Regions from separate parts of the Leeuwenhoekiella sp. NPDC079379 genome, predicted to be linked through region 2. Evidence: riboswitches for the same ligand, from Rfam matches in the RefSeq annotation. Region 2 holds a riboswitch; the other holds the start of a gene.
The links. Region 2 has a riboswitch for cobalamin ahead of ACIGAM_RS09720 (hypothetical protein). Riboswitches for the same ligand answer to the same signal wherever they lie in the genome.
Positions count from the first base shown of each region.

Region 1: linked by a shared signal. The riboswitch ahead of ACIGAM_RS13705 (TonB-dependent receptor plug domain-containing protein) and the one ahead of ACIGAM_RS09720 (hypothetical protein) in region 2 are both predicted to bind cobalamin.

Region 1 covers NZ_JBITTU010000007.1:81,879-85,299, reverse strand. Annotated here, with positions in the region: gene ACIGAM_RS13715 (iron chelate uptake ABC transporter family permease subunit) at 1-433, opposite strand, end outside; gene ACIGAM_RS13710 (ABC transporter substrate-binding protein) at 426-1,568, opposite strand; cobalamin riboswitch at 1,668-1,950, shown strand; gene ACIGAM_RS13705 (TonB-dependent receptor plug domain-containing protein) at 1,980-3,421, shown strand, end outside.
Region 2 covers NZ_JBITTU010000004.1:310,496-313,916, reverse strand. Annotated here, with positions in the region: gene meaB (methylmalonyl Co-A mutase-associated GTPase MeaB) at 1-484, shown strand, start outside; gene ACIGAM_RS09725 (family 43 glycosylhydrolase) at 532-1,554, opposite strand; cobalamin riboswitch at 1,658-1,855, shown strand; gene ACIGAM_RS09720 (hypothetical protein) at 1,994-3,139, shown strand; gene ACIGAM_RS09715 (hypothetical protein) at 3,217-3,421, opposite strand, start outside.

The DNA of each region.
Region 1 (3,421 bases), on a different contig from region 2:
GTAATACGACACTTAGTACAGCAAAGCTACCTATGCTTGCAGCGATTATGGTGCCCCAACTTCCGGGAGCGATAATAGATGAAAATCCTAAAGCGCTTCCGCCAAGAATTAAAAAAGCAACGCCCAGACTTGCACCACTGCTTATTCCTAAAACAAAAGGTCCCGCAAGCGGATTTTTAAATAGTGTTTGCATCATTAAACCGGCAATCGCCAGACCGCTACCGGTTAAAATAGCTGCTATCGCTTTGGGAATTCGATAATCTATGATTATGTAGGTCCACGCGCTTTTTACGCTCTCGTCACCCAGAATTATCTTAAAAATCGCTTCTAAAGGAATATGAACAGAGCCCAAAGCAATGTTGACCAGAAATAAAGCAAAAAGCAATAGTACCAGTAAACCGAATTTTGAGCTGTGGTTTTTAGGGCTAATCAAGAGGTTTAAAAAAATGAGGTTTATAATTTACAGTTAGTTCCGGGTGAAAAATAGCAACTAAATCTGCAAGTACCCAGTCTGGTCTTGAAGGAGCCAGCTCGTAATAAAGCAGACCTCCTGTTGCACCTTTTGCACTTCCGAAGCCATAAATTTTATGATCTTTAAAGGCTTTAAATTCTTTATAAACAGCATTGCCGGCACTCAGTTCACTGTAGGTTTCAAAACTATTTGGTGAAATCCAGAAATCTGCATTCTGAGCGGTATTTAAAACTTCTTCTATGCTTAGGGCAGCGCTACCGGTACCTCTAGTTTCTTTATAGATATAATCTGCGTGCGCATCTGCAACGAGTTGAGCTGCCCAGCTATCTCCTTTAGGTAAATACCAGACATCTTTAAACATTGCTCCGCTTAAAACGGTGGGTTTTGATTTCGCCTGAGCAGCTTTTGTTTTCAGGTTGCGATATTGACCTTCAATCCTATTAAAAATAGAATCTGCTTCCGCCTCTTTATCGTAAAGTGCTGCAAAAAATTTAATCCATTCTGCCTGTCCTAAAGGCGTGGTTTCTACCCAATCGCCATTATAAATAACCGGTATTCCTGCTCTTTTAATAGAATTCAACGCTTTGTTTTCACCATCAACACCAAAACTTACTAAAACATCGGGGTTAAGATTTATAGTACTTTCAGTATTAATAGATTCATTTTGCCCTAACTCTTTAATAGCGCCGTTTTTAATATGTTTTCGTACTGTTTCCGAAGAAATATAATCCAGATTGGGAAATCCTTTTAACGTTTGTGTCACACCCAGTAACTCTAATGCCGGGATGTGTGTGGTTGAAGTTACCACGATCTTTTCCACGGGTGTTTCTATCACCGCATCTGCTGTAATACTATCTGGTAATTGGGTCCCTCGTTGAACCAAGGCGTAGTTAAATGTCTTATCGCTATTAGGCCAGGCTTTAGAGACTGTGATAATTTTAAAAGTCTTGTAAAGGGTAATTTCAAAACCCTTAGCGTAACTAATCTTTTGCTCAATTCCTTCACGAAAATGCTTATCAACTTCTTTGTTCTCTTTTTTACAAGAGGATATAGAGCATGATAAACAAATAAATACGATAGGTAATAAACTGCGCATCAGAATTATATAGATTTAAAATTGATTTAGAATGTATTATTCAAAACCCAAAAGTAAGATTAATTAAAAAAAGCAAGGTAGCGTAACACATTTGATTAACTTCGCGCTTTAGTTTTTGGTGTCATTTTTTATTCTAAAAAATGACTTAAAAGGGAATCAGGTGATTTCACATACGAAGTAGAAAAAGCGAATACGAAATTTAATGATTTTGTATTTTTTTTCACTTCATAGTTCGAAAATTCCTGAGCTGTTCCCGCAACTGTAAGCTTAGTCCGCATTTGACGGATGGTAAAGATTGTTCTTAAATACCACTGCCTTTATAGGTGGGAAGGTTAATCTTTATACGCAAGCCAGGAGACCTGCCAGAAATAACATTTAACAAATGACTTTCGGGATAGAGGTCTGGCGAATATGAAATATATATCTAATTACATCATCATCCTGGTAATGCTTACTGCATTATCCCTAAAAGCTCAGGAACGCCCGTTCACTGCCTTAGACTCTGTATATCTTACAGATAGTAAATTAAAAGAATTTTCTACAGGAAGAAATCTTACCGTTTTATCAGATACGATATTGCGTAGAAACAGGCCACTTCTCACCAATACACTTAATTTTAACACACCTATTTATTTTAAAGAAAATGGATTGGGAATGGTGTCGTCACCCTCATTTAGAGGTACTACAGCGTCACAAACTGCTGTTTTATGGAATGGGATTAATATAAATTCACAATTAAACGGCCAGCTAGATTTTAATACGGTTGATGCCGGCGCTTACAGTGAGATTGCTGTGCGTGGAGGTGGTGGTAGTGTTGTTTATGGTACCGGTGCTATAGGAGGTAGCGTGCATTTAAATATGCGGTTAACATACGAAGATCAACTAACGCATAATCTTTTTCTGCAATACGGAAGTTACAACACCCAGGATGCCCGATACAATTTGAATCTGGGAACCAAAAAATGGAGTTTAAATCTGGCTCTAACCCGCAACAGCAGCGATAATGATTTTGAGCTTCCTAATGGAAGAAATAATTTAAACGGAGATTTTGAAAACACAGCCTTAAATGTTGGACTCGGATTTAAAATCAATTCAAAAAATTCAATACGCATATTTAGTGAACTTTTTGACGGAGAACGACATTTTTCAATTACACGGGCTTCAGAAACTAAGACTAAATATCAGGATCTTAACAGTAAAAATTTACTCGAATGGGAACACAGCTTTGGCTCCTTTAAGGGTATAGCTCGTGCGGCTTATCTTGAAGAGTTTTATAAATATTTCGCAAATATAGATAGTGAAGTTTATTCTTTCGGAAAGGCTAAAACGTTTATTACCAAGTATGATTTAAGCTATAAAATTTCAGACCGGCTCAAACTGAATTCAGTATTAACTAATACAACTACCAGTGGTTTTGGTTCTAGTTTTGGCGATAATGACCGTAGTATTTTTGCTGCCGCATTGTTATTGAAGCATCAACTGGCAAACGATTTTAATTATGAATTAGGAATTAGGAAAGAGCAAACTGAGAATTATGATAGTCCTTTTTTGTTTTCTTTTGGAGCAACAAAAGCCTTAAATGATTTCTTCAGCTTAAACATAAACGTTTCCAGAAATTTTAGAATACCTACCTACAACGACTTGTACTGGGAAACCGGCGGCAACCTGGATTTACTTCCCGAAAAATCACTTCAAGGTCAGTTGGGTGCCGTTTTTAACTTCAATTCTATTCAGCTTAATCTAACGGGTTATTACAATTCTATCACAGATATGATTAGATGGTTGCCGGGAGCGGGTGGTATTTGGAGTCCAAGTAATGTAGACGAAGTGGAGATTTACGGTCTTGAATCTGC
Region 2 (3,421 bases):
CGCGATGACCGATTTTTTCCTGTTACTAAAATTAGCAGGAGCCGGTGACGAACTCCAAGGCATCAAACGCGGAATAATGGAAATGGCAGATTTGCTGGTTATTAATAAAGCCGATGGCGACAATAAAAATGCAGCCAAACTTGCTGCCAGTGCATTTGCAAAAGCCCTACACCTTTATCCCGCTAAAGAAAGTGAATGGTCTCCAGAAGTGAAACGTTGCAGCGCACTACAAAATGAAGGTATAGAAGAAATCTGGGAAACAATTTCTAATTATATAAAACTTGTAAATGAAAATGGTTATTTTGAAACCAACCGTAAAAAGCAAAACACCTACTGGTTAAAAAACACTATAGAAAATACCCTTAAAGATAACTTTTACTCAGACCCTAAAATAAAAGCAAAACTACCGCTACTTCTTGAAGCTCTAAACGAAGGAAAAACTACTCCGTTTCAGGCTGCACAGGAGTTATTGAAAAAGTTCTGATTTCTATTTTCTGAATCTAATACAAAAATTAACCTCTTTTCTAATTTCTAATTTTCCAGGGCTTTACTTTTAAAAGCTGCAATCCCGGAAGGTCTAACTTTTTCTATTAAACCATCTTTTGTAAAGTTTAAACTGTCTACACACAATTCCCGAAGCAAATCTTCAGAGTTTGGCGAGTTTGCAGAATGTCTGTGATACAAAATATAATCCTGTCCACTGCTATTAAAAACAGTATGATGCCCGGGGCTATAGGTTGTAGAATCGGTTTCTGTAGAAAGTATAGGACTGTTTTCAGCTTCAGTAAACGGCCCATACGGATTGTCTCCTATAGCATAACGCACTTTGTAGGTGTCTTCTATTACCTTTCCGTCTGAATACATTAAGTAATACACACCATCTCTTTTAACCATTACAGGAGCTTCAAAATAATTGGCTGGCGTTACATCTTTAATTTCACCTTCAAAGGTGATCATATCTGCACCCAGTTTTACAACAAAACAATGCCCGTTAACCCAGTTCAACCCAGAACCCCAATATAAATAAGCCTGCCCATCATCATCTATAAAAGCTTCCGCATCTATCATATGATACTCAGGGAATAGATTTCCTTTTATTAAAGGACTTTCATCTTCTTTGGCATTTTTCCACGGTCCTAAAGGAGATTCAGCAACACCTGCCCAAACCTCACTTCCTACAGACACATACATATAAAACTTACCGTTTTTAGCTTTAATTACGGAAGGTGCCCAAACCATACTTCCGTTTGAAGTGGGGCTCGTGCACGCCTCTTTTGTAGGCCAGTTTAAAGTTTTCTGTTCCCAGTTTTTAAAATCGGTCGACTCTAAAACGGCAAGGTCTTGTTTACCCCACGGGTCTTTGGTTGCATAAATATAAAATGTACCCTCTTCCTGAACAATAGAAGGATCTGCGTAATAGCCCTCAGCAATAGGATTTGTTATTAAATCTTCAGATTTATCCTGATTACTGGTTTGTTTTGCTTTATCTGTCTGCTTACAGCTGCTTAAAACCACTAATAACATAGCAGAACTTAACAATAGCCTTTTCTTCATAATTACGAACCTATACATACTAACTTAAATGTAATATATACATTTAAGTTAAAATAATTTGTTTTTATTCTAGAAACATTGAGTTAGCTTATTAAAATATACTAACGTTGTATAGATTTTTGGTTATAGCATTCTTATGCTGTATTAAAAGGGAATCAGGTGTAAATCCTGAACAGTTCCCGCTGCTGTAAATCCTATTCTGTATTACAGGATAATCGTTTAACATAACCACTGTCGCAATGATGGGAAGGGTTAAAACGAGGGATGAGTCAGAAGACCTGCCACAATCTATTATAAATCAAAGCTTTCGGGAGTTATTGCTTTGGGTAGATTGTTCTGTGCGCCTTAATTTTAAGGTGTGCTTCTTCTATCTATATCTATTTCCCGTTGTACGATTTACTAAAAAAGTAACCTTTTATTAATTAGTATATCTAGTATTATGCAACACAAAAACACAATCAAACTACTTTTTCTGGCAGGAATCATTATGCTATCAGCATCCTGTGCTAATGATGATGACACGGCTTTCACCCCTATGGAATTTACAACACCAACCTATGAAACCAACCTTGAACTCCTTTTAGGAGACACGCTTAAACTGAATCAGGAAATTTTAAATCTTCCCGAAAACGTGCAATTTAAATGGACTACTGAAGATACTGTCCTAAGCAAATTACAAAACTTAGAATACACTCCTAAGCAGGCCAAAACATTTGAACTCACGTTTAAAGCTTTAAGCGATCTTGATTCTATTTCCCGTACCTATCAGATTAAAGTGAACGATCCTTATGATGTGTATTACAGACCCAAATCTTCTGAAAGTAGCCCGTTAATCTCTCAATTACTTGCATATAACCCGGCTCCAGGTCAATTTATTAATAGTTCATTTGGTACTCCCGAGGATGCCCAAAAACTAATCGGGAGCACTACAAATACAATTTCACTAGGTGCCTGGGGAGGTTCTATTTTAGTAGGTTTTGATCATACAATAGAGAATGTGGCAGACGCTAAAGATTTTCTGGTTTATGGTAACGCATTTAATGGCCTTTCTGAACCCGGTATTGTACAAGTTTCTTTTGATGCTAATGGAAACGGACTCGCCGATGATACCTTTTATGAGCTACGCGGAAGTGCTCACGCCGATGCAGCAACACTTACAAATTACACGACAACGTATACTAACCCGGGAATGCACGCAGACGTGCCGTGGTTAGACAGCTCCAATACTGCAGGAAGTGTTGCGGTGAACTCATATCACCCCCAAAACTTTTATCCGCTTTTTATCACCGAACTTGAAGAAGTATCGTACACAGGAACTCGTGTCTTTCCTGTAGTATCCAACAGCGGATTTACAAATATTGCTGCGCTAGAATGGGGTTATGTAGATAATTACGATGCAGATTATGCCACTTATAAAGGAAACCTTCTTGATATAGATCAAGCCATAGATGCAGACGGAAATTCTGTTAATTTAAGAGGTATTGACTTTATACGTATTTACACGGGAGCTCAGGTTAATGCAGGTGCCTTAGGTGAACTATCTACCGAAATACGCGGTATCGCAGACTTTTCTATGCTAGAATAATTAAAAAAACCACTGACTAAATGTAGTAACTCGAGTACACGTTTAGTCAGTGGTTTTATTTTTACCTTTTTGCGATTTTAACTTCCAGGCTTCAGCTTTTTATAGCGCTTTTCATTAGTTCTAAATTTAAAGAACGCCACGACAATTCCCAGTATCAACCCAAAAAGACCGTATTTGAGAAATACTTCAATATCAAATATTCCGCCGGAAAAATAATTAACAACCAACTTATACGTAACGGCAATTAGAACAATCTGCAGCACGATTCCACTAAAAAATTGA